4 regions of the Bacillus sp. ABA4_010 genome follow, and region 4 is predicted to be linked to each of the others. Evidence: riboswitches for the same ligand, from Rfam matches in the RefSeq annotation. Region 4 holds a riboswitch; each other region holds the start of a gene.

Region 1 (4,613 bases), 1.2 Mb from region 4:
CTTAATAGCCGCTACCAATTCGTCCATTTGATTTTTGACAAGGTTCATTTTTTGAACATTTTGATGAATGGATTGCGAAATGTGCTGGAACGACTCGCTTGTATAAATAGATGTTTCGTTCCCCATTCGAACAGTCTCATTAACCGTTATTAACGTTTCTCTTACATGCTCGGTATATGTATTGGATGCTTGTACAAGCTCTTGTATTTTTCCGACCGATTGTTTCGTTTCTTCCGCTAGTTTCCTTACTTCACTTGAGACGACGGCAAAGCCTTTTCCGTGCTCGCCAGCTCTTGCTGCTTCAATTGCTGAATTCAGTGCAAGTAAATTCGTCTGATCAGCGATACCTTGCACTATTTTCACGACAGATGTAATATGTGAGGAAGATTCGGATAGTTTTTTCACAGAAGCATTCATCTTTTCTATGCTATTGCTAATGATTTTTATATTTTGGACAAGTTCCTCGATTTTACTTTGTCCTCCCTTGACAAAAGTTTGCGCTCGCGTTGAATCTTCATTACTTTCAATAACCATTTGATTGACCGCATCACTGTTACCAATCAATGTTTCGACCGCTGCTTTTGACTGTTCTGCAAGAGACGTTAATTCAAGACTTGTATCTACGATTTTTCTTTTTATTTCTTGTTTGGCTGCCTCATATTGTTCATCACGCCTCTTTACATTTTCCCGTTCATATGCCTCGAGAACAATTTGTTGTTCTAAGTTTAATATTTTCGTGACAGCTGTTGTGAATCGAGCTGCTTCTTCTTTAGTATTAACTTCTCTAGCAATGATATGAATTAAAGAGTGCTGAACATTTTGAAAAGCGCCCATATACCAGGCCGGCTTTAGACCGATACGGTAATGAACTTGGGCAATTTTAAGGCGTTTAATTAAAAACTCTTCGTCAATCTCACCACCGAATAACTCTACTAAATGAACTTTTAACGTCTCTCTCAGCCGATCAATAGTAGAATGCTGGCCAATAATGTCTTTTAACTCACGTATTTCGGTAATCGTTTGATAAAAATCATCGACAAGGACGTGAATATGCTCCTTTACAACCGGTTGCATACATTTGGCCATTTGTAAATCCGCCTTACTCAATCGAATCATGTTTATTTTTTCGACTATTCCTTCATCTTGGATGTTCATCACCACATCCAATTGTTTCGCTTTTTGTTCCCATGTTTGTGGTTCTTTTTTTATAAGTCCAAACATCGCCATAAAATAAATCCTCCCACAATTTAGTTTTATGGTCGGTTGCGCTTCCAGCTCTTAACCACCCAAGCGCCCATATACAGGTGATTCCTCTTCGCTCCCATAGGTATAATTTCTCACAAAAAGATGTTTTTAGAACTAACTACTATTATTTTATAGTATATTATTACTATTCGGGAGTCTTTTTATAAAAATAATATAGCAAAACAAACCGCCGTTTTATGACCAGAAGGGAAAAACACCCCCTATCATGATTAATACAATGGCTAACAAACCTATCGACAAGATAATGTATAGCATTCCTACAATCAAATTTTCGGTCATGTTTTCCCCTCCATCAATGTTTTGGGCGGTCGACTCCTTTTAAATGATATGTATGGGAAACGACAAGAAGCGGCCTTGTCTATTCCAAGAGGAAGTACAAAGCCGCTTACATTATTTCTTCATTCATGATAAATGCTAACCCTTTCCGTACATCTATATTATAAGGAGGAACTCCCCATGGCAAGAGAGTATTTTAATGATGGCATTTCGGATACCCAGCAACTCATTCAGTTGCCTTCGCCTCACTCAAATCATTGGCATCACACCTTCCCTTTGTCCTTTTGTTGCTTTTGTTAGAGCTTCTCCACATCTCCCCTTTCGTCGTATAATTGGTGAGATTGTTGGTGGTGTATGTATGGTGTATCTTTATCATACAAGAAATCTGGGCACTTGTAAATACTAAATATTATAAATTTTCTGATTTTTAAAGAGGTGTATTAAAAAATTCTATTCTTCCTTATTTTATTAAAAAGAAGACCCGCAATGTGTACAAGTCTTCTTTTTAGTAAAATTATTCGTTATCGTCTTCTTCCCCTGTTCTTGTTGTTTGGAAAGGAAGCGTGTCCCAAAAGCTAGTGTCCGCGGATTCAATGGATCCATCCGCAATGGCTCTTACCGTTGCATCCAAGGTCGTAATGGTTTGCTTAATTAAATACCCGTTGCTTTTTTGCCCTAGTGCGTACGACTCAATATAGTGATCGGACATCCCACGCATTTCAAATAGAAGCGTAGAAATGTCATAACGAACGGCGATCCCGTTTCGTCCGATATTTTTACTAGAGCCACCATTGTATTTCCCTAAATGTCCCCAGCCTGTCTTTTCAAGCGCACCATATACAACAGCCCCGAGTTTTTTGGAGTCTTCTACTACTTCTTGTTTCACTTCACCACTTGTCGGGTAAAGGATGGAGCCAGACACAAGCTCACCTTCTGTTTCACTCATCGCCCCTTGATGATGTAAATCAATCATATAATCAATGTCATATTTGGCCAACACATTTTCGTGCAATGCTTTCGCTTCTGGTTCCATATCGCTAACAGACTTATCATGTTCCCGGTTTAAGTCTACCTCGTTTGCATTGTATCGTGTTAAATGACGATCGCCGTCTGCTAAGTAGTCATCAAGTGAAAAATCAACATCCCCCATTGCACCGTCCGCATTCAGCATCGGAATGACGAGTACGTTAACATTTTCTAAAACGCCTTTCGTTTTGTTCGTTCCTAAATGTTTAATGAATTCTAGTGCTCCTTCGGTCGTAAGCTGTTCGTTTCCGTGTTGCTGCGTTAAAAACAAAATTGTTGGATTAGTAGGATCCGATATGTATTTCGCCATGTAAATATCTCGCCCTTTTACCGTTTGTCCAATGACTTCAAGTTCCAGTGCGCTCTGTTTTGCATCTTGCTTTTGAAGATAATCAACCATGCTTTCATACGTATGCAATATTGACGTTTGAATGGAACCATGTCCAGGATTCGGCCCATTTCCCACTGCTCCTACTGGAACTGCAACTGCGGTCACTGCTCCAAATGCCATTAAACTAGATAACGAAACAGATAATACTTTGTTTTTCAAACTCATTAACGTTTCCCCCACCCTATTGTTGAATGTCATACTTCTCTATTATCCTGTTTTCTATTAATCGTGTTAATAGTGTATCTCGCCTATTCCCTCGACATATTTCGAGTAGCGAAAGATATGTCCATTGATACATATGTACAGTCTAAGTTGGAAAAAGCCGCGGCATGAGTTCAAACAATAAACGTGGCGAATTGACCTACAACTATCTTCTATTCGTCAGCTATTTCAGAAAAAAATGAAAAAACATAAAAAGAAGCGGAGCAAAATCATTCCTTTTTCTCCACTTCCTTTATCATAATCTTACATGAGACAAATCTACTTGACGTTCTTTCTGTTCTTCTCTTTTTTTATCGTGTCGTGCTAAAGCCTTTCTTTGTTCATCTATTAAATAAGCCGCGCGAATTTTAATCTCTCTTTCTTTTTTGCTCTTTTTCTTCAACTGAATCCCCTTCTCCATTCCACCATCCAATTGTTTTTATTTCACCATGGTCCATATAAATAACACCGTTTTTATCATCAAATCCATAAGAGGCAAAAATACAATTAAAGCGGTAACAAAAAGAACGAACATTATTTTGCGTTGTTTCGCTGTAAACTCGTCTAGAAATAACTCCTTTAGCTCATTAATTACATCAAGACCCATCCCTATGTCCTCCTCTAAAAGAATCATCCATTAGATAATTGTGTATAAAAAAGTTATTTGAGACTATTGATTTTCATTATGTATATATCAATTATAGTACTAATTGCTTATCAGTCAATAAAATGGCGTCATTTTTTGTCGGAATAACTCGAATATAGTCAACTTTCCAATAAAAAAACTTCTATTAGGGGGCGGTTTTCTTGCCCGATAATGCGGAATAAAACTGAAAATTTTTATCTCCCCCTCTACAACCTGTTTCACATATAGAAACAATTCTTCATTATTTGAAATTCTTTCTTCCACCAACTATGATTCAAAGTGTGCAAAGGAGGCACGGCTCATGAGTCAATATGAAATGTCAACGTTGAAAAAAGGTTTGCAAATCCTTGATCTCCTTCAAGAAAAAGGAGAAATGTCTCTGACGCAAGTGATGGAACATTTTCATTGGAATAAAACGAGTACTTTTCGGCTGTTATTTACATTAGAAACGATGGATTATATTCAAAAAACACAAAATGGCTTTCGTTTAGCGAATAAACTCTCAGGTCCGAGGCAGCCTCATAATCCAAAAGTGGATTGGGTCTCCGTTCCTTCACTTTATACGCTCAGCCAAGAGCTAGGTGAAACGCTCTACATTGGCCTTATCGATGGAACAGATGTGGTGACGACGCAAATTGTAGACGGTACACACTCGATGCGCATTCATTCACAAATTGGTGATCGTGACCCGGCCCATGGAAGTGCCTTAGGAAAAGCGATTCTTGCATTTATGGAGTCAGATCTACAACAGCGTTTTTTACAGCACTTGCACTATGAAAAGTCCACGGTGCACACGTTTGATGACCG
Region 2 (4,613 bases), 1.2 Mb from region 4:
CAGTATATGAACTTTCAGATCCTCTTTTGACTCAAGAAGAATTAGTAGCTGCTCTTAGTGAGGTGCTAGGTACATGTACAGCAAGTAAATGACGAAGAATATGCCGAATGTTTCCATAATGGATTCGGTTGGTGAGGGAAGAAGTGGGTTGTCCAATAAGTATCAAAATTTTCGGGGAAACGATAGTCTTTCTTTTTATATTATCATGGATTTTCCAGTTCCTCGAACGATATGTTGAACCTATATTCCGTCTTGCTCTTTCAACGGAAAAAACATTAAAGTCTTATAATGAAAAAAATGAGGATTGAAAGGAATTGGTTCTTTTTGTGTTAGGTGTCACGGATAGCTTACTAAAAATGATAAAACGCACTGTTTAATTGACTAGGCGTGAAGAAAAGCTTATAGTAGCTTTGTAGTAAAAGAGAAATAAAAATGAAACATAATATGGAGATAATACGATGAAACCACAAAACTTTGAAAATCATACAAGGCTTCACCCAATCTATCATTATTATTTGCTAGGAGCACTTCTGCTGGCTTTAATTGGAGCCGTCATCCATTTGTTTCAGGATGACGTTAATTTGTTAACCTCTGGCCTTCTTCTATTTCTTGTCATAATCATGATGGTTGCCGTTTTTCTATTGCGCATCTATCCGCTTAAAGCACAAGATCGTGCTATCCGAGCAGAAGAAAACCTGCGCCACTATGTGTTAACAGGCAAATTGCTTGATTCTCGATTAAGTGTTGCACAAATTGTCGCGTTACGATTTGCAAGTGATGAAGAGTTTGTTGAACTGGCTAAAAAAGTAGCAAGTGAAAACTTGGAACCGAAAGATATTAAAAAAGCGATTAAACAATGGAAAGCAGACGATAATCGAATTTAATTGTTATTGATAAGGGGTGAAAAGGAATGCGAATGAGTCGTATTCCTTTTTTCTTTTTTTACAGGAAACTTTCAATCGAGGTGGTTTGATTTTTTCAATTGTGAAATTCTGCAATCTAAAAATGTGCCTATAAAAAATCTTTGTGATTTCAGGGGTATTTATTTTTTCAAATTATCTCTTTCAGTTCTTTTACATCATTTTCTTATTTTTAACATTTTTTTCTTGGAAAATCTTTTGTTTATAGTAAAATAGACATAGGTTATTTGGTTTGTATGTTAAATAGAGAACTTTCATTCATATCGAAATAGATTGGGCAAACTTGTTGAAAAACAAGGACGCAAAGCTACGGACCTAAAGCAATTGCAATGGCCGCCGGGCTGCACATTGATACTTGCCTTCGCATGCCTTTCGAAGGTTTTTTTATTTGGATAAAAAAATGTTTTTAAAGTACATAATACGTCCAAGTGAATTTATATGATGAGTATGTAAAGTTGCTCTTCGATAATTGAATAGGAGTGAAAGAGAAGCAAATGAATACATCCCAAAACCAAACGTACCGCGTCTTGTCTATGTATGACAGGTTATGTAAAGGTCACACACTGACGAAAAAAGGGGAAGCAGATGCTTTTCACGTTGGAGAGAAGACGATTCAACGTGATTTTGACAGCTTGCGAGACTTTCTCGAAACTGCTAAAACGAGCCAATACTTAGAATATGATCGTAAGGAGAAAGTATATCGACTAGAGGTAGGGAATGAACAGTTTTTACGTAATGAAGAAATTTTTGCCCTTTTAAAAATCGTGATTGAATCACGGGCTTTTCCGAAAAAAGAGATGGAGCAGCTTATTGATAAACTGACAAATTTGGCTCAGCCAGTTAATCAGGAATTTATTAAAAAGCTCATGTTAAATGAAAAACATTTATATGTTGACTTGCAGCATAATCGCTCTCTCTTCTCTTTGCTTTGGGAATTAGCAAAAGCCGTTCATACAAAGCGGTTGATTAATATCCGCTATCAACGGGAGCATGATAACACGGATAGTGAGAGAACATTAAAACCTGTCGGACTTATGTTTTCAGATTACTATTTTTATTTAATTGCTTATCAAACAAAGCGTGATTTAGATTTTCCGACCATCTACAGGGTAGACCGAATGACGACATGTTATATGACAGACGAGCATTTTGAATCGCCATATAAGGAGCGGTTTCAAGAAGGAGAATTCCGTAAACGAATTCAATTTATGCATACAGGTGAACTAATGACGATTAAATTTCGTTTCACCGGCCCATCTCCTCAAGCCGTTCTCGATCGGCTTCCTACTGCCCGCATTGTTGGGAAAGATGAAAATAGCATTGTATTTGAAGCAGAAGTATTCGGACATGGAATTAAGATGTGGCTCCTTAGTCAAGGAGAGTATGTGGAAGTTTTGCGTCCCGAGAAGTTAAGGGATGAGATGAAGAAAAGTGTGTTGCAAATGTTAGAGAAATATCAATAAAATAGAAAACCATTTTAGGAGGAACATGTTATGCCATTACCACTTATTCCATTAGTTGTCGCTGGAGCTGTAGCAGCTTCTACTGCTATTGCAGGAAAAAAAGGATACGATTCTTATCAAAATATAAAAGAAACGAAAGAGATTGCAGAAGCAACGGAAAAAAGATATAAAGCTGCTTTTCAGGCGTTTGAACAGACGCGTAAACAAACCAATAAGCATTTTGAACAATATGGAAAAGAGAAGCTAGAAATTTTAAATGGAAGTATGGCTAATTTTGTGACGGAATTTAAGAAACTAAAACATGTTGATTTTTCTAATCATGCAGCCATTGATAGTTTAGATAAGGTAAAAGATATTGACCTTTTTATGCGTGAAGTAGAAAAACAAACCATACAAGCAGCTCAAATTATGAGTTCTGGAGTGTCAGCGATTGCTGGAGGTGGGTTGGCTGCAATGGGCGCAATGGGCGCTGCCACGACCTTTGGTCTTGCTTCTACTGGGACAGCTATCGCTTCTTTAAGCGGGGTGGCTGCAACGAATGCTACTCTTGCCTTTTTTGGGGGAGGTTCACTTGCTGCAGGCGGTTTAGGAATGGCTGGAGGGATGGTCGTTTTAGGCGGTATTGCGCTGGCACCTGCTTTAGCACTTGGAAGTATTATTTTCGCTTCTTCGACTGAAAAGAAATTAGAACAAATGAAAAAACAAAAAGCAGAAGTGGATGTAGAAATCGCCAAATTACATTCAGCTGAAGCAATCATGAAGGAAATCGGCAATTACACACTGAAAGTACATGAGCTTGCCAAAAATGTAGATGAATTATTAGTTAAATATGTAGGAATTCTCACTCAAGTGATTGAGGGAAGAGGAACAGATTATCGTGACTTCCATCTGCATGAAAAAGAGTTGACAAAGCATACATATGAATTAGCGGCTGTGATGAAACATTTATTAGATATGCCAATCATCGATGAAGCTGGCAACATTTCCACAGCGTTAGAAGAAACGATTCAAATTACGCAGCAACGCATTGCTAAACTGTAAAGGTGTGAACAGATGAGCCGAACACAAGACTCAATTGACATACTATCAAGTCAGATTGTAGCTGAACAGGTAGAGAGGTTAGGAAATTCAACAATTGAATGTTTTGCTGGAATGGATCTTTTAAAGAAAACCGCTCAGCAATATATGAACTGTGCACCAGGCATTACGCAAGGAAGATTATTTGAAATTATTGAAGCTACAAAATTTAATGTCAATGCAGCAAAAGCAGGTGAAATGTTTAGGGCTTTTACGACAGATTCACTTGGTGACCCGCATGCGGCTGCCGACATTGTCATAAAAGATGGTTACAATATTTTAAAAGAAATTCAAGCGAAATCAAGCAATAGTGCAGCCGCACTTGCACGTATGGTATCTGATGCAAAGTATAAAGATATGGATAGGCTTGTGAATACTGAAAAAGCAGAGAAAGTGAAGGAGCTTATCGACAAGCGTGCAGCTGCTAATGGGATATATGCAGATGATTATCAACAAGCAGCTCCGCATGTTAAAGGTGAATTGAAATATAAAGATATTGGAAGCGGCGGAACAACGCACGAAGAAGCTATGCGAGCAACAGAGAATACAAATCAGTATGTGTTGGAACAAAAAGTTTCACAATTCGTATCAGGTACGTTTTCGGCGATGGCCAACGGTGCTTTAGCTGGGGCCTTTGTTGGGGGGGAACAGCCGTTTTCCAGCAAGGTTTTCAAGTGGCTGCTGGAAATCAAACTATCACCAGCGCTTCAAAAAATATAGCAAAAACAGCAGGTGAGTCGTCTGCTAGAAATGCAGTAACGGCTGGAATTGCTCATGGTATTAAATATTTAGGAAAAGATTTGCCATTTATAAAAGGGAATGTAGCGGTAGCTCTTGCTTCTTCAGCTGTAAAATGCACCGAGTTGACCTATCAATATATTAAGGGGCATATTACCATCGAGGAATATTTAGAACGTGTCGGTGAAAATGCTGTTTCCACTCTGTCAGGAGTTGTTTTAAGTGCAGCAGGTGCGCTTATGTTTGGTCCTGTTGGAGCCGCAGCTGCAGCCACTGTTGCTATGATTGGTATGAAGCAGCTCTATCAATCATTTATTACGGCTCGCGAAGATCTTAAGTTAACAATTGAAGAGAGAAAAAAAGCAGAGCAACTGAGCGTACTTATGATTGAGCAAATTCAACAAGAAGAAAGATC
Region 3 (4,613 bases), 140 kb from region 4:
TGTAAAGATATACCATTCTTTAAATTTGAATAGGGAGGGAACCATATGGAGCACTCTACATCGCAAAAAATGTTTAATTGTGAGAAAGAATTAACACTGTCTATTATCGGTGGAAAGTGGAAGGTGCTTATTTTATGGTATTTGGGCAAAGAGGGAACAAAGCGGTTCGGTGAATTGAAATCGTTTATTCCTTCAATTACTCAAAAAATGCTAGCTAATCAATTGAAAGAGTTGGAAAAAGATCTTGTGATTAAGCGGAAAGTGTATCCTGTTGTTCCACCAAAAGTTGAATATTCGTTAACAGAAAAGGGCAAAATGCTTATGCCAATTCTCGATGCGATGTATGAATGGGGGAGAAACTATATGGAAACCGTTAGGAAATCTGAAGAAGAACAACTCAAATCCATCAACTAGAAAGCGACGTTCTTCTATATACTAATAAGACATTCATGTCATCCTCACAATATAACTCTTCTATGTTCATTAAAGCAGTCCCGTTATTCACAAAAGGAATTTTTCAGTACATACATAGGCAATTGACATACAAACTCATGATAAAAAGCTCTGGACGTTCATTACATCCAGAGCTTTAACATTGACCTAGTAGTTATTCGAGATTAGCATGCCTGCTAAACATCGTCTCGGAGTTCAATCCTCTTTTTTCCATAAATCGTAAAATGACGGCATCTAAAAATAATAAGAGGGTTTGTTCAAATAATGACCCCATTGGCTGAATCGTTTTATGTTCGCTGTCCTTTTCCGCCTTTGCTTTTGCCGGTAATTTAATTGAAACATCAGCGAGTTGGCCAATCGTTGAGTCAGGAAAAATCGTGACAAGAGCGACTGTTGCCCCTAAACCTTTCGCTTTCTCCGCCATCGACACTAGACTTTTCGTTTCCCCTGAACCGGAGCCGATTATGAGCAAATCGCCTTTTTCTAGATTAGGAGTGACTGTTTCTCCGACAACATAGGCATCTAACCCCATATGCATCATCCGCATAGCAAACGATTTAACCATAAATCCAGAACGGCCTGCGCCGGCTACAAAGATTTTCTTTGATTCAAGAATGGCATCAACCAATTTTTCAGCTTCTTCATTCGCCAACAAATCGGCGGTACGGTTTAGCTCTTCAATAATTTCACTTACATATTGAATGGTCTGCATAATGATCGTCCTTGTTTAGGCCAAAGCTTTTTGCTTAATTAATTGCTGCATCTGACTAGCAGTTTGTTGCTTGTTTGTTTGTCCTGTAATGCCGCCGCCTACAATGACAAGATCAGGGTTTGATTGCACGACTTCCGGCAGTGTGTTTAATTTAATGCCGCCTGCAACGGCTGTTTTTGCATGTTTGACCACACGTTTAATCGTTTGCAATTGTTCAAAAGGGCTCTCGCCAGCAGCTTGAAGATCATAGCCTGTGTGGACACAAATGTAGTCAACACCAAGTGCATCCACTTCTTTTGCTCGTTGTTCAAGATTTTTTACATTAATCATATCGACAAGAATTTGTGTTCCTTGTTTTTTCGCTTCTTCGACGGCACCTTTAATGGTGGCATCATCTGTCGCTCCAGAGTTAGTAGATGTGATTACATCCAATATTCAAGAAAGTGGATTAGGAAACGTGAAAGGGTGGAAACGTCTCATTATTGAAAAACCATTTGGACATGATTTGAAATCGGCTCAAGACTTAAATGAAAAATTAAGCAAGGCGTTTGAAGAAAATGAGATTTATCGGATTGACCATTATCTCGGAAAACCGATGGTCCAAAATCTTGTGGCATTAGAGTTTGCGAACCCTATTCTTCAAGCGCTATGGAACAATCAACATATTGCCAATGTCCAAATTACAGCTAGTGAAACAGTCGGGGTTGAAGAGCGAGCTGGTTATTACGATCAGGCAGGGGCGATTCGCGACATGGTTCAAAATCATATGATGCAACTATTGATGATGACGGCAATGCATCTGCCAAAACAGATGAGCGCTATGGATGTTCGTCGAGAAAAGGGAAATATTATGAACGCTCTTCGACCGGTACAGAAGGAAGAAGTCGCTGCACATGTCATTCGTGGTCAATATGGAGCTGGAGAAATCAACAATGAACGGGTTGTTGGCTATAAAGAGGAACCAGGTGTTAATGCTTCTTCATCAAATGATACGTTTGTGGCTGCCCGGTTATGGATTGATAATGTATTTTGGAGCGGAGTGCCATTTTATATTCGCACAGGAAAAAGAATGAAGGAAAAGGCGACAAAGATTGTGATTGAATTTAAACGTTCTTTTAAAGAGTTGGATATGGTTGAGCAGCATGAGGAGGCTGCTCCTAATCTTTTAACGATTGAGATTAGTCCGAATGAACGATTCTCCTTACAGTTAAATGTGAAAAATCCATTAAAAGATGGAAAGATTGAACCGGTCGTTGTCAGTTTCTCAGCGAATCAGGAAGATATTGAGGAAGCTTATGAACGGCTGATCTTTGATGCCTTACTTGGTGACGCTACATTTTTTGCTCATTGGAAAGAAGTGGAGTTATCATGGCAGTGGATACAGCCAATTTTAGAAGCGTTTGAAGAAAACAGTGTGCCGCTTTATCCGTATCCTTCAGGTTCAATGGGGCCTGAAGCGTCTAATTGGTTAGTAGAAGAAGATGGATTTAAATGGTGGGAGTAACAGATACCATTGAAGGGGAATAAGGATGATGTGAGAGTCGTCTGTTTAGGAAAACCTCTATTAAAATTTACTAGCCTATGAATATGAAGTCACTGCATGATGAAAGGATAGGTATATTGCCTTAATTTTCAATATTGTGTATAATTGGAAATAAATGTGTCTAAAGGACTAATAACATGACAAAATGATAAAGGCAAATTCATCGAAAGGTGAAGACGCAAAGCTATAGGGACTAAAGTCGAAGGACGATGTCAGCCAGCTACCAATGCATATTTCGAGCAAGCAGGTTCGTTGGTAGCTGGCGGCATTGAAATTGTTAGACTCCCCTAATAATTTCAATGCCGTTTTCTTATGGCTTCAGAGACATAGGGAAGTAATGTTCAAAATGAGCGAAGCTTCTACATACATAAAGGCGAGGGAAGATTCATGTCATTGCTACATTTTTCTTTAGGTTTAATAGTAGGTAGTCTACTCTTCAAAGTATTGAGCAAATGTGAAAAAATTAAGCGAAAAGCGGTACTGGAGTATGAACATCATCTTGTTCGACTAGTCGAAAGGTCGAAAGATATTTTGTACTATTATGAAGTAAAACCAGAGTATAAGCATAAGTATACAAGTCCTTCTGTTGAAGATTTCTTAGGAGAAGGAACGCTGGAAGAGCTCAACAGCAATCCCGATACCCCTTTTAATATTATTCACCCGGATGATTACGAGATTATGAAAAGAAAAGTAAGTGGTGAAATAGATTATAGTAAACCGATTATTCAAAGATTGAGAGACAAGGAAGGAAATTATAAATGGTTTGAAGAATATACGACTCCAATCTATGAAAACGGTGAATTGGTAGCGATTCAGGGAATTATGCGGAATGTAGATGAAAAAATGAAGCTACAGCAGGAGTTGGAATATAAACTTACTCATGATACGTTGACAACGGTCTACAATCGGGAGTTTTTTGAGCGAAATATGGAAATATGTAATCAGTATATAGATATATCGGCAGCCGTTATTTGCTGTGACTTAGATGAGCTGAAGTATTGCAATGACAACTATGGTCATAAAAAAGGGGATAAGCTTATTCAGGAGGCTGCTAAATTATTAAAGCAGCATTGCTCTGAGAATGCCATTGTTTCTCGAATAGGTGGTGATGAGTTTGTCGTTCTTCTTGTGCATACGGAGAAAGCCGCAGTGGAAGCTCTTTATGAAAAGCTTTTAATGGCAATCGATGAATACAATACAAGCGGTAACGACGTACAAATCAGCATGTCGATTGGATATGCGTTCAGTGAACATTCACTCGGAAACATGGATCGTTTGTTCATTGAAGCCGACCAGAACATGTATGAACAGAAACGAACGAAAAAAAGACAGCGTGCCAGTTTATTCAGTTGACGTACTTCGCCTGCAGGAAGACAGTGAAAGAACCGTTCAGGGAACGTTCTAACCTGTTTGTCTGCAGTTTTTTTATGAATAAATGCTATTTTTTTCGTGAATGGATGAATGCTGGAAACATTAAATGATACAATACCCCTGTAGGCTCGTACTTCTTTGAAGAGCAATGAAGGTGATGAAAGATGTACATAACCGTAACTGTTCACGTATATAAAGGATACAGCGCACGATGATACATAATGAGGAGGAAAAACTAGAATGGAATTTGATGTCAGTATGGACCACCTAGTGAAAATTAAAGTCATTGGAGTGGGCGGTGGAGGAAATAACACCGTAAACCGAATGGTGGAGCATGGCGTTCAAGGTGTGGAATTTATTGCTGTGAATACAGATGCACAGGCACTCAACTTATCAAAAGCAGATGTACGAATGCAAATCGGTGCAGAACTAACAAGAGGTTTAGGGGCAGGGGCCAATCCAGAGGTTGGTAAAAAAGCGGTCGAAGAAAGCAAGGAGCAAATTATAGAAGTGTTAAGAGGGGCCGATATGGTC
Region 4 (4,613 bases):
GGCTGCTACTCTCATTAAAATCTCGGCGTTTTGGCAAATTTTTGACGCCTTATTTAATTTTTATGCCGGCGGACTGAGAGGAATTGGCGACACGTCTTTTCTTCTTAAATCATCTGTTCTCACCGGTTGGTTAGTGTTCATCCCTCTGACGTATCTTTTTACCTTCATGCTTGGATGGAAAAGCATTGGGGCTTGGATGGCACTTTATACCTTCATTATGGTCCTTGGTGTGACTTTAATGATTCGCTTCTATCGAACAGATTGGACTCAAGTTTCTGTAAAATCTGGCGATGAATCGTCTCATGGTGGCCATGGAGATAACACCGCGGAACCAATTGGCTAAGACATGAAAGAGACATGGGTCTCCATGTCTCTTTCATGTTATATAAATCGATTTCTCTCACTATTTTGGATTACTTTGCTCCATTGCTAAATAGATGACTTTCGCAGCTTGCGCCCTCGTAAGCGAATTTTCCGGCTTAAAAGTTCCGTCTGAATAACCATCTAAAATTCCCGCTTCAGAAACGGCCTCTACTAAACCTGGACGATTCATTTCATAATTATCTTTAAATTTTTCCGGACGACTGACAGGTGATAACTGTAAAGCACGACCAATCATAATTGCCATTTCTTCACGAGTAATCGGTGTATTTGGTTGAAAGCTCGCTCCTACTTCACTTTTCAATAAAAGACCGTGTTGAACCGCTGACTCTACATATGGATTCGCCCAATCCGTTTTCGGTACATCGTTAAACGTCTGTTCATCAAACACAAGATCATAGTCAAGTGCATTAATAATAATCTTGCTGAACTGGGCTCTTGTCACCGAATTGCTCGGTCGAAACGTGCCATCCGTATAGCCCGAAATAATATTTTTCTGGAATAGTTCGTTCACATACATTTCAGCCCAATGCGCACTCGTTACATCTTTAAAACTCACGTAAAGTTCGTATTCCTTCACCAATGTGGTCCCTTCATAATAAAAAGCAAGAATCTCTTTATACGTTTTGCCTAATTCTGCTGCTTTTTTCGCCCCGTATTGGCTCATGCCAACTCCATGTCCATCACCACGTCCTTGTATATGAATAACCGTAGTAGAATTGGTAACGTTATCGACGAGGTAGCTTAAAATAACTCTGTTCCCTACTATTGCTCTTATCTTGGCCGCGCTCACATCGGTTAGTTTCAATGTTTGAACAGCGAGCTTTCCGTCTACCGCTTTTAAATCCTTAACAAGAAAATCAACCGTTATGCTTCCTTTGCTAACTCTGCCACCTGATGTTGGGGAATACAACGAAAGCTCTGAAATATTGACAATTTTCATATCTTTATTGGCATAGCCGTTTTGCTGCAGCCACGTTTTAATATTGGATGAAATGACAGCGTCGGCTTCCTTCGTCATAGACCACCACACATCCGGCTTCGTCAAATCCTTACCTGTTAAATCGATTTGCTTTTTCGCCACGGATACATTCCAAGTCATCTTCGGATCATACGGGTCCTCTTTCATACGAAAATAGGATACAGACGTATTTCCCCAAGCATTGGCATTCGATTCCGTCATTCCGCCATTGCTGGCAGAGAAAACCGCACTAATTAATTTTCCGTTATACTTCAATACTTCTCCTGCAGTTTCATCGACAGCTAAACTGCTATTTGGATGCCAATTGGCTCCCCCGTATACTTGATAGTTAATCGTATCATCAATGACTTTATGCATATAGCTCATAGCATATGTTCTAGCGGCGATCGCTTGTACTTTCAAGGCTTCTGCATGCCAAGATGCTGGCATTTCGTTCGGCACGACCCCTTTTACGTATTTTTCCATCGAAATAGAGTTGACCGGTTGGATGTACATTCCCTTCTCCAGACTGAACGTAAAACTACCAAAATAGGAACGACTGTTAATGGATAACGTGCTATCTTTGTTTAAAGGGATTACTTCAAATGTGGAAAACTCTTTTAGTCGTCGCTGTCCCTCGTATAATACAACATTTCCATTTTCCGCTTTTAATGTATACAAAGTGCCCGATTTTAAGACGATTCCCTTGTCATTGGTCTCGTAATTGTCTGAAGGCTTAATGGTCAATTCGGTTTTATTCCCTAAATAATTGACTAGCTTGACTTGTATCGTTGGTTCATAACCAGCCGTTGCCTGTAAAACAGGCAGACTAGTTAAGGTCAACACGACAGCTAATATATACACTATAAATTTCTTCATCTCTTCTCCATCTTTCTGCCTTTGAGAGGCATTTTTTTATCCAATGCTCCCTGGAAATGCTTCGTGACCAAACAGCCGATTCGAGCAAATGAGCTGACAGCTACGCCATTTACACCGAACGAGAATATAAAAATACCCCCGCTTAACCGATAAGCGAGGGTACAACTTTACAGAAGCTCTCACGAAAGGAAGAAATTGACTCACATCACAACTCTTCAATCTCTTTCCACATTTCGCTTCTCACCTGTAAATAGGCTGTCCCTTTCATCTTTCGGCAGCTGGCAGACATAGAGTTCATTGAACACCTTAGTCCCTGTAGCTTTGCGTCACGGACTTTCATCCGTTTTGCGTTTATCGAGATTGAGTCGACAGAACGTCCAATTAATCTCTTACTCTTATGATAAAGGGAGAACACCAAAAGAAACATACTAAAAAACTTGCCTTCTGCTCCATTATTATCCATTATTAAACTATGAACCTAGTTATAAGGAGGCTTTTCAAGTTTACCCCTTTCTACTAGAGGGAATAAAAACGATAAACTATCCTAATCTTTAGTTTTGTAATCAAAAAATGATTAGAATGAAGGAGCGGATTGTTATGTCAAATAAAGGGAACCAAAAGCAACCTGTCCATACTAATAAGAAAAAAAATCTTAAACAACCGCTGTTAAACAAACATTTCAAAAGCAACAAAAAAATTGTAACCGGAATAGCTACCTTTGCCTTAGGGACATTCATGGCAGGAGGACTTTTAATTTTACCGCAAGCAGAAGCACAGCAGGGCTATGCTCCTTCAAACGACCCAATAAGGGATGTTGTTGGAACCTTAACAAAACACATTGATCACGACTCGATTGAATTTAATGTAGAAGGAACTTCAGGTATTTATCGCTGTGCGGGTGAAACAGCCTGTCAAGAGGAATTAAACTCCTTTAAGCTTGGATCAGGACTCCTTATTCAATTTACTGAAACTAAAAATGATAACTATACTATTAAAAATATAGAAGTTTTATATGAACCGGAAACGGACGAAATCGAGAAAATCATTACAGCTAATTACGACTCGATGCCTAATCAACAAACCATTAAAGTGTATATCGATAAGGAACCGCATCTGCTTCCATTAGCCGATTATTTACATGAACAGGACATCGCGACTCAGTTTGTATCGGGGACAGAAGTGACTCTTTTAATACGTGAAGATATATACGGAAAAATGACGGTTGGAGCTGTTAACGAATTATAACAGGCATGTGCCCTTCTACATGAAGGTGCACATGCCTATTTTTAATTTGCATGATTCGTTTTTCAAAAAATGATTTACCTTCTCTTGACTATAACGTTGCGTCATAGTTTAAGGTAAAGATGTGAGGTGATAAACTTGTACAAAATTAAAGAGGTGGCAGAATTTGCTGGTATTAGCGTACGGACACTGCACCATTACGATAAAATTGGCCTTCTTACTCCGGCAGAAATTGGCGATAACGGTTATCGGTTGTATGACGAATCTGATTTGCTCCGTCTTCAGCAAATTCTCTTTTTTAAAGAACTCGATTTTCCATTACAACATATTAAAGAGATTCTCAACGCTTCAAGTTTTGATTACAAAAAAGCGCTCCATACACATAAGAAAGTGCTGACAGAAAAGAAACTTCGTCTTGAACGAATCATCCGTTCTATTGAACAAACGATGGAATCTATCGAAGGAGGAAAAACGATGTCAAAGAAAGAAATGTTTGAACCATTTGATATGAAAAAAATTGAAGCGCATCAGCAGCAATACGAACAGGAAGTGAAAGAAAACTATGGTGGTACAAAAGTATATGAAGAATCCTACCGCAAAACTTCCACTTATCAAGAAGAAGATTGGCGACGGATAAAAGAAGAAAGTGAATCTATTTATAGACGCATTCTTGACAATATGGAGAAAGGAACGAGTCATGAAGATGTTCAAAAGCTAATCGGGGAATTGCGCCAGCATATTACAGACCACTTTTATGAATGTACTATTGATATTTTCCGTGGACTTGGTGATTTATATGTGAACGATCCGCGTTTCACGAAAAACATCGATAAATATCAGCCTGGCTTAGCCTCTTTTTTACGTGAAGCCATGCATGTTTATTGTGACCGAGCCAACTAATTCCACCTTCACTTGCTTTGCACCCTAGAAGAAGCATTTAGGGAAGTGGTGAAAAGAACCGATTTTTCACCACCTTCTCGCTTCTTTATCTTTTGAACGTTGATGAGACCTTCGGTTTTTCTATGTGGCTAAAACTAACTCCATGCTTGCTCTTTTGATGATAGAGAAGTTCGCTTACTTATGTTTCTAATATATAGATTGTTTCCAATTAAACTAGCAATTGTGATCGAAGCACCTATCAGTTCAAACG

Evidence for each region. Region 4 has a riboswitch for cyclic di-GMP ahead of ACXAEO_RS13070 (SpoIID/LytB domain-containing protein). Riboswitches for the same ligand answer to the same signal wherever they lie in the genome.
Region 1: linked by a shared signal. The riboswitch ahead of ACXAEO_RS07275 (protoglobin domain-containing protein) and the one ahead of ACXAEO_RS13070 (SpoIID/LytB domain-containing protein) in region 4 are both predicted to bind cyclic di-GMP.
Region 2: linked by a shared signal. The riboswitch ahead of ACXAEO_RS07030 (helix-turn-helix transcriptional regulator) and the one ahead of ACXAEO_RS13070 (SpoIID/LytB domain-containing protein) in region 4 are both predicted to bind cyclic di-GMP.
Region 3: linked by a shared signal. The riboswitch ahead of ACXAEO_RS12495 (sensor domain-containing diguanylate cyclase) and the one ahead of ACXAEO_RS13070 (SpoIID/LytB domain-containing protein) in region 4 are both predicted to bind cyclic di-GMP.

The regions. Positions count from the first base shown of each region.
Region 1 is NZ_JBSWUN010000003.1:1,233,229-1,237,841, reverse strand. Features, by position in the region: gene ACXAEO_RS07280 (methyl-accepting chemotaxis protein) at 1-417, opposite strand, end outside; partial or broken gene ACXAEO_RS07275 (protoglobin domain-containing protein) at 694-1,155, opposite strand; cyclic di-GMP riboswitch class II at 1,249-1,332, opposite strand; gene ACXAEO_RS07270 (M14 family zinc carboxypeptidase) at 2,057-3,124, opposite strand; gene ACXAEO_RS07265 (hypothetical protein) at 3,417-3,563, opposite strand; gene ACXAEO_RS07260 (hypothetical protein) at 3,600-3,767, opposite strand; gene ACXAEO_RS07255 (IclR family transcriptional regulator) at 4,108-4,613, shown strand, end outside.
Region 2 is NZ_JBSWUN010000003.1:1,184,425-1,189,037, forward strand. Features, by position in the region: partial or broken gene ACXAEO_RS07020 (SDR family NAD(P)-dependent oxidoreductase) at 1-71, shown strand, start outside; gene ACXAEO_RS07025 (DUF6526 family protein) at 459-884, shown strand; cyclic di-GMP riboswitch class I at 1,187-1,269, shown strand; gene ACXAEO_RS07030 (helix-turn-helix transcriptional regulator) at 1,415-2,383, shown strand; gene ACXAEO_RS07035 (hypothetical protein) at 2,414-3,424, shown strand; gene ACXAEO_RS07040 (DEAD/DEAH box helicase family protein) at 3,437-4,180, shown strand; gene ACXAEO_RS07045 (hypothetical protein) at 4,135-4,613, shown strand, end outside.
Region 3 is NZ_JBSWUN010000003.1:2,253,916-2,258,528, reverse strand. Features, by position in the region: gene ACXAEO_RS12515 (winged helix-turn-helix transcriptional regulator) at 46-414, shown strand; gene hxlB (6-phospho-3-hexuloisomerase) at 608-1,165, opposite strand; partial or broken gene ACXAEO_RS12505 (orotidine 5'-phosphate decarboxylase / HUMPS family protein) at 1,181-1,594, opposite strand; partial or broken gene zwf (glucose-6-phosphate dehydrogenase) at 1,560-2,669, shown strand; cyclic di-GMP riboswitch class I at 2,852-2,936, shown strand; gene ACXAEO_RS12495 (sensor domain-containing diguanylate cyclase) at 3,096-4,061, shown strand; partial or broken gene ftsZ (cell division protein FtsZ) at 4,320-4,613, shown strand, end outside.
Region 4 is NZ_JBSWUN010000003.1:2,391,025-2,395,637, forward strand. Features, by position in the region: gene ACXAEO_RS13065 (MATE family efflux transporter) at 1-343, shown strand, start outside; gene ACXAEO_RS13070 (SpoIID/LytB domain-containing protein) at 404-2,221, opposite strand; cyclic di-GMP riboswitch class I at 2,492-2,581, opposite strand; gene ACXAEO_RS13075 (hypothetical protein) at 2,819-3,466, shown strand; gene ACXAEO_RS13080 (MerR family transcriptional regulator) at 3,602-4,363, shown strand; gene ACXAEO_RS13085 (EamA family transporter) at 4,498-4,613, opposite strand, start outside.